Allobranchiibius huperziae: one gene and its partner. The protein of the gene in region 1 binds, or shares a complex with, the protein of each later gene. Links are inferred from orthologs where the notes say so. Each region holds a gene or a part of one and is shown in the gene's direction. Other genes may lie near its edges.

Evidence for each region.
Region 2: the proteins of pdxS (region 1) and pdxT are in contact, whole or in part, in a crystal structure (PDB 2ISS), measured with the Thermotoga maritima proteins. The link is inferred for Allobranchiibius huperziae from one-to-one orthologs. Residues at the interface, in WP_004081493.1 of Thermotoga maritima: Met1, Glu2, Ile3, Lys4, Lys5, Gly6, Thr7, Ile9, Ile10, Gly13, Phe14, Glu16, Met17, Phe18, Lys19, Gly20, Gly21, Glu36, Glu37, Ala38, Gly39, Ala40, Val41, Met72, Ser76, Ile77, Pro78, Val79, Gly98, Asp100; in WP_004081494.1 of Thermotoga maritima: Val8, Gln9, Gly10, Asp11, Arg13, Glu14, Glu17, Lys30, Leu31, Gly45, Gly46, Glu47, Thr49, Thr50, Arg53, Ile54, Glu57, Met58, Arg105, Asn106, Arg110, Gln111, Val112, Glu113, Ser114, Phe115, Glu116, Thr117, Phe118, Val119.

What each region holds. Positions count from the first base shown.
Region 1 is NZ_JACCFW010000001.1:1,903,600-1,906,665, reverse strand. The notes cover bases 1-2,753. They hold pdxS (pyridoxal 5'-phosphate synthase lyase subunit PdxS), read left to right. Parts: upstream 1-793; coding sequence 794-1,714; downstream 1,715-2,753. Other genes in these bases: HNR15_RS08980 (sugar phosphate nucleotidyltransferase), read right to left, coding at 1,811-2,753; HNR15_RS08990 (hypothetical protein), read left to right, coding at 45-605; HNR15_RS08995 (glycosyltransferase), read left to right, coding at 1-45. In the rest of the region: more of HNR15_RS08980, read right to left, coding at 2,754-2,926; HNR15_RS08975 (hypothetical protein), read left to right, coding at 3,050-3,066. UniProt on the Bacillus subtilis protein: Catalyzes the formation of pyridoxal 5'-phosphate from ribose 5-phosphate (RBP), glyceraldehyde 3-phosphate (G3P) and ammonia. The ammonia is provided by the PdxT subunit.
Region 2 is NZ_JACCFW010000001.1:1,592,601-1,595,861, forward strand. Bases 84-3,031 are described here. They hold pdxT (pyridoxal 5'-phosphate synthase glutaminase subunit PdxT), read left to right. Parts: upstream 84-1,219; coding sequence 1,220-1,843; downstream 1,844-3,031. Other genes in these bases: HNR15_RS07575 (vWA domain-containing protein), read left to right, coding at 84-1,127; HNR15_RS07585 (YebC/PmpR family DNA-binding transcriptional regulator), read left to right, coding at 1,955-2,710; ruvC (crossover junction endodeoxyribonuclease RuvC), read left to right, coding at 2,817-3,031. Also shown: more of HNR15_RS07575, read left to right, coding at 1-83; more of ruvC, read left to right, coding at 3,032-3,261. UniProt on the Bacillus subtilis protein: Catalyzes the hydrolysis of glutamine to glutamate and ammonia as part of the biosynthesis of pyridoxal 5'-phosphate. The resulting ammonia molecule is channeled to the active site of PdxS.

The sequences.
Region 1 (3,066 bases):
GCGTCGCCGCGGCGGTTGGTCGCCCGCCGTCGAGGAGCGCGCTGATGTACCCGTGGGGCTGGATCGCGATCGCGGTCGCCGTGCTCGCGCTGATCGCGTGGTACCTCTCGTACAGCGCCGCTCGGCTGGACCGTCTGCACGGCCGGGTGGAGGGATCCCTGTCGGCCCTGGACGCCCAGCTCGTACGCCGCGCCGAGACCAGCATGGAGCTGGCCAACTCCGGTCTGCTCGACCCCGCGAGTTCGATGCTGCTGGCGGACGCCGCCGGCTCGTCGCTCGACGCGTCGGACGCCACCGAGGTGAGTTCGGAGGTGCAGGAGCATGGCGTCGACCAGCAGCGGGCCACGATCGAGACGGATCTCACCATCACGCTATTGGCCGTCCTGACGCGGGAAACCGTGGTGCAGGAGGGTGTCTCGGAGTACGCCCACCTGGTGCAGCAGGCGGGCGCGCGGGTGCAGCTGGCGCGCCGCTTCCACGACGACGCCGTGCGCGACGTACGTCGGGTGCGTGCAAAGCCCGTCGTGCGCCTCTTCCGGCTCGCCGGTCGTACGCATCTGCCGCAGATGGTGCAGTTCGACGACCGGATCCCGCAGACCGACTGAGCCCGCGCGCATCGGGAGTACGCGCGCCCGATCGGGCGCGCACGTACTCCCGTTGTCGCGTCCGCCGCGCTGACCACAACCTGTCGTGACCGATAGCGGTCATCGACGCGGACGTGGCACTTTGCGGCCTCGCGCCGCTTGTACGCTGGTCGCAGACCATCCGTCGTACCCCCGCACAAGGAGTCGTCATGACCTCGCAGACCACCGACACCCAGCCTCAGGGTGGCGGCCGCACCGGCACCGCCCACGTCAAGCGGGGGATGGCCGAGATGCTCAAGGGCGGCGTGATCATGGACGTGGTCACCGCCGAACAGGCGAAGATCGCCGAGGACGCCGGCGCCGTCGCGGTGATGGCCCTGGAGCGGGTCCCCGCCGACATCCGTGCGCAGGGTGGCGTGTCCCGCGCCTCGGACCCGGACATGATCGACAGCATCATCGAGACCGTCTCGATCCCCGTGATGGCCAAGGCGCGCATCGGGCACTTCGTCGAGGCGCAGGTGCTGCAGAGCCTCGGCGTCGACTACATCGACGAGTCGGAGGTGCTGACCCCGGCCGACTACGCCAACCACATCGACAAGTGGGAGTTCACCGCACCGTTCGTCTGCGGTGCCACCAACCTGGGCGAGGCGCTGCGTCGTATCACCGAGGGCGCGGCGATGATCCGCTCCAAGGGTGAGGCCGGCACCGGCGACGTCTCCAACGCCACCACGCACATGCGCACCATCCGCGCCGAGATCCGCCGATTGACCACGCTGGCCGACGACGAGCTGTACGTCGCCGCGAAGGAGCTGCAGGCGCCGTACGAGCTGGTCAAGGAGGTCGCGGGCCTCGGCAAGCTGCCCGTCGTGCTCTTCACCGCGGGCGGCATCGCCACCCCGGCGGACGCCGCGATGATGATGCAGCTGGGCGCCGAGGGCGTCTTCGTCGGCTCCGGCATCTTCAAGTCGGGCAACCCGGTGCAGCGCGCGGAGGCCATCGTCAAGGCCACCACGTTCTACGACGACCCCGACATGATCGCCAAGGTGTCCCGCGGTCTCGGCGAGGCCATGGTCGGCATCAACGTCGACGAGATCCCCGAGCCGCACCGGCTGGCCGAGCGCGGCTGGTAAGGCTGCCGCCGCATCGAGCGGAGGGCTTCACCCCGAGCGGAGGGGTACACGACCCCTCCGCTCGACGGCGGACATCTCCGCTCGATGAGGTGAGGGTCAGGGCCGGGGGAGGGTGACGCCGGTCGGGACACTGTCGCCCGGTTCCGGTCCGTGGCCGGCCTCCACGACGGCTTCGTCGCCGATCGCGTTGTCCTGCAGGATGATCGGCCCTTCGACGCGGGCGCGCTGGCCGATCACCGACTGCTGCACCACGACGCCCGCGCCGACCTCGGCTCCGGTCATCACGATGCTTCCGTCCACCACGGCCGCCGCGCCGACCTGAGCGCCGGGACCGACCCAGGAGCCGCCCACCACGGCTGCCGTCGGGTCGACCGTCGCGCCCGGATCGATCAGCGCAGGTCCGTGGCGCAGCACCGCGTCCCGGGACGCCGCGACCAGGGTCGCCGGCGTGCCGACATCGATGCTGTAGGCGTCCTGTACGTACGCCGTCACCACCGCACCGTCGCGCAGCAGCCCCGGCATCACGTCGCGCTCGAAGCTGACCGGCTCGCCGCGCGGCACCTCCTGCAGACAGGCGGGGTCGAGCACATAGGTGCCGGCGTTCACGATCCCCGCGACGAGCTCGGTGGGTTTCTCCTCGAACCCGACCACCTGGTCGTGCCCGTCCACGGAGAGCAGACCGTACGCGCGCGCGTCGTCGACCGGCCGGGCATGGATGCTCACGACGCAGCCCCGCTCCGATCGCGCCTCGTCGAAGAGGAACAGCTGCCGTCGCACGTCGTGACCGGTGAGCTGGTCGCCGTTGAGCACCAGCAGCGCGTCGCCCGGCGCGGGCGCCAGCCGGTCGGCCGCCGCCGCGAGCGCCCCTCCGGTGCCGAGCGGCTGGTCCTCGTGGCAGTAGTCGAGCTGCACGCCGTACGCCGATCCGTCACCGAGCGCGGGCTCGAACTGCTCCGCCCGGTACGACGTGGTGAGCACGACCCGTGTGACCCCGGCTGCGGCCAGCCAGCGCAGCTGATGGACGACCACCGGCTCGCCCGCCACCGGCAGCAGCGGTTTGGGGGTGTTGTCGGTGAGCGGCGCGAGCCGGCTGCCGAGACCGCCCGCCAGGACGACGGCGTACACATCGGGACGTGGGTTCATCCGATGCCCGGGGTCCGTCGAGCGCGGGGTGCGGGCGGGGGCCACGGCGTCGTCCGCGACGGTGGGCACCGGCCGTCCAACTGCTGCGGCACGGGACACTTCCTTCGGGTCTCGGGCGTGATGTGGGACGTACCGCGACTATAGATACCCATTGGTAACCAGGTGACGTACGGCACAGCTACTATTCCCGACATGCCTCCCGAGTCCGG
Region 2 (3,261 bases), 310 kb from region 1 along the record:
AGTTCGGCGGTGAGCAGGGGATGGGCCTCGGCGACGGCACCGGGATGCTGCAGGACCTCGCCGACCTCGACGCACTGAGCGAGCAGTTGTCCCAGCAGTACGCCGGGGCACGGATGGACGACCTCGACCTGGACGCGCTGCGGCGCCAGCTGGGCGATGAGGCGGCAGTGGACGCGCAACGGCTCGCGGAGCTGGAGCGACAGCTGCGCAACCGCGACTACCTGCAGTCCGACGCCCAGGGAGACCTGCGCCTGTCGCCGCGCGCCATGCGCGAGCTCGGCAAGTCGTTGCTGCGCGACGTCAGCCAGACGCTGTCCGGTCGGCAGGGGCAGCGCGACGCGCGCAAGGCGGGTACGGCGGGCGAGCCCTCCGGTGCCTCGCGCCCCTGGGAGTTCGGCGACACCGAGTCGTGGGACGTCACGCGCACGCTGACCAACGCGACGCTGCGCCGAGTGGGCGAGGACAAGGACCACCCCGGTCCTGTCATCTCCTTCGAGGACGTGGAGGTGCAGGAGACCGAGGCACGCACCCAGGCGGCTGTCGCGCTGCTGGTCGACACGTCGTTCTCGATGGCGATGGACGGTCGCTGGCTGCCCATGAAACGTACGGCGCTCGCGCTGCACCAGCTCATCTCGACCAGGTTCCGCGGTGACCATCTGGAGCTGGTGGCCTTCGGCCGGCACGCGCAGACCATGGAGATCGCGGAGCTGACCGGGCTCGCGCCGGAGTGGGACAAGGGCACCAACCTGCACCACGCGCTGATCCTGGCCAACCAGCACTTCCGCAGGTATCCCAACGCCCAGCCGGTGCTCCTCGTGGTCACCGACGGCGAGCCGACGGCGCACCTGGAGTCCGACGGCGAGGTCTTCTTCGACTATCCGCCGCACCCGTTGACCGTGGCGTACGCCGTCCGCGAGCTGGACCAGTCGACCCGCCTCGGCGCGCAGACGACGATCTTCCGGCTCGGCGAGGACCCCGGTCTGGCGCGCTTCCTGGACCAGCTGGCCAAGCGAGCCGGCGGACGCGTGCTGGCACCGGAGCTGGAGGGCCTGGGCGCCGCGGTCGTCGACAGCTATCTGTCGGGGCGCACGTACGGCGGCAGCAGCTGGTTCGGCGCGTCCGGCTGACGTAGGCCGAACATGTGGGGTCGTCGCGCGCTCGATGGAGCGCGCAACGACTCCCAACGTCCCGCGCAACCGGCGCTCCGTACGATCGGCGCGTGACGAAACCGCGCATCGGAGTGCTCGCCGTACAAGGGGACGTGCGCGAGCACCTGCGGGCGCTCGCCAGCGCCGACGTCGAGGCGGTCCCGGTACGCCGCCCCCAGGAGGTCGCGCGCATCGACGGCCTGGTGCTGCCCGGCGGGGAGTCGACCACCATCGACAAGCTGCTGCGCATCTTCGAGCTGCAGGAGCCGATCCGCGCGCGCATCGCAGCGGGCATGCCGGTCTACGGATCCTGCGCCGGGATGATCCTGCTCGCCGACGAGGTGCTGGACGGCCAGCCGGGGCAGCAGACGCTGGGCGGGATGGACATCACGGTCCGGCGCAACGCGTTCGGGCGGCAGATGGACTCCTTCGAGACCGACCTGGTGATGCCGTCGCTCGCGGACGGTGCACACACCCCGGTGCACGCGGTCTTCATCCGCGCGCCCTGGGTCGAGCGTGCCGGCGACGGGGTGCAGGTGCTCGCCACGGTGCCGACCGGGCCGGCGCAGGGTCGCGTCGTGGCATGCCGTGAGGGGGCGCTGCTCGCGACGTCCTTCCACCCCGAGGTCACCGACGATTATCGGGTGCACCACTACTTCGCCGCCATGGTGCGCGACGCCGTTCGCGTGTCGTGAGGGGTGCGGCGTACGCCGTCGCGATCCGGGCCTCCGCGCGAATCGTTACGATGACGGGCGGATCAGCCGTCCACGACGGCCTCACAGCACCGAGCACGAAGCAGGGAGAACATGAGCGGGCACTCCAAGTGGGCCACCACCAAGCACAAGAAGGCGGTGGTCGATGCCAAGCGCGCCAAGCTGTTCGCGAAGCTGATCAAGAACATCGAGGTGGCGGCGCGTTCCGGCGGCGGCGACGTGGTGGGCAACCCCACGCTGTACGACGCGGTGCAGAAGGCCAAGAAGTCCTCGGTCCCGAACGACAACATCGACCGCGCGGTCAAGCGCGGGTCGGGTGCGGAGGCCGGTGCCGCGGAGTATCTGGCGCTGACGTACGAGGGCTACGCGCCCGGCGGCGTGGCGCTGCTCATCGAGTGCCTCACCGACAACAAGAACCGTGCGGTGGCCGAGGTGCGCACGGCCCTGCAGCGCAACGGCGGCACGATGGCCGAGAGCGGTTCGGTCGCCTTCCAGTTCCACCGCAAGGGCCTGGTGACGGTGCCCAAGGCGGACAAGACGGAGGAGGACATCCTCGAGGTCGTGATGGACGCCGGCGCCGAGGAGATCAACGACCTGGGTGAGTCCTTCGAGATCGTCTCCGAGGCCCATGACTTCGTCGCCGTGCGCGAGGCCGTGCAGGCCGCGGGCATCGACTACGACTCGGCCGAGTCGTCGTGGCTGCCCACGGTCGAGGTGCCGCTGGACGCCGACGGCGCCCGCAAGATGTTCCGCATCATCGACGCGCTCGAGGACAGCGACGACGTACAGAACGTCTACGCCAACGGCGAGGTGTCCGACGAGGTCCTGGCCGAGCTCGACGAGGAGTAGGCGACTCGCCGGGTCGCCTGCCCGCGGCCGATCGTCGCACCGGGTAGCGTCGCCGTGTGCCGAACAGGTGTTCGGCACACGGCGATTCAATCTGCAGGAGGCTTGCGTGCGTGTCCTCGGCGTCGACCCCGGACTGACCCGGTGCGGCCTGGGCGTGGTGGAGGGCGGCATCGGCGAACCGGTCCGGATGATCGCCGTCGGTGTCGTGCGTACGCCGCCCGGTGACGACCCCGCCGAGCGGCTGCTCACCCTGCAGACCGAGATCGATGAGTGGCTGCAGCGCTACGCGCCGGACGCCGTCGCCGTCGAACGCGTCTTCGCCAAGGCCAACATCAAGGGGATCATGGGCACCGCGCAGGCCTCCGCCGTCCCGATGCTCGCTGCGGCCCGTCTGGGGCTGCCGCTCGCGATGCACACCCCGTCCGAGGTCAAGGCCGCGGTCACCGGCAACGGCCGCGCCGACAAGGCGCAGGTAACGGCCATGGTGACCCGCATCCTCAAGCTGAAGGTCGCCCCCACGCCCGCCGATGCGGCCGACGCCCTGGCGCTGG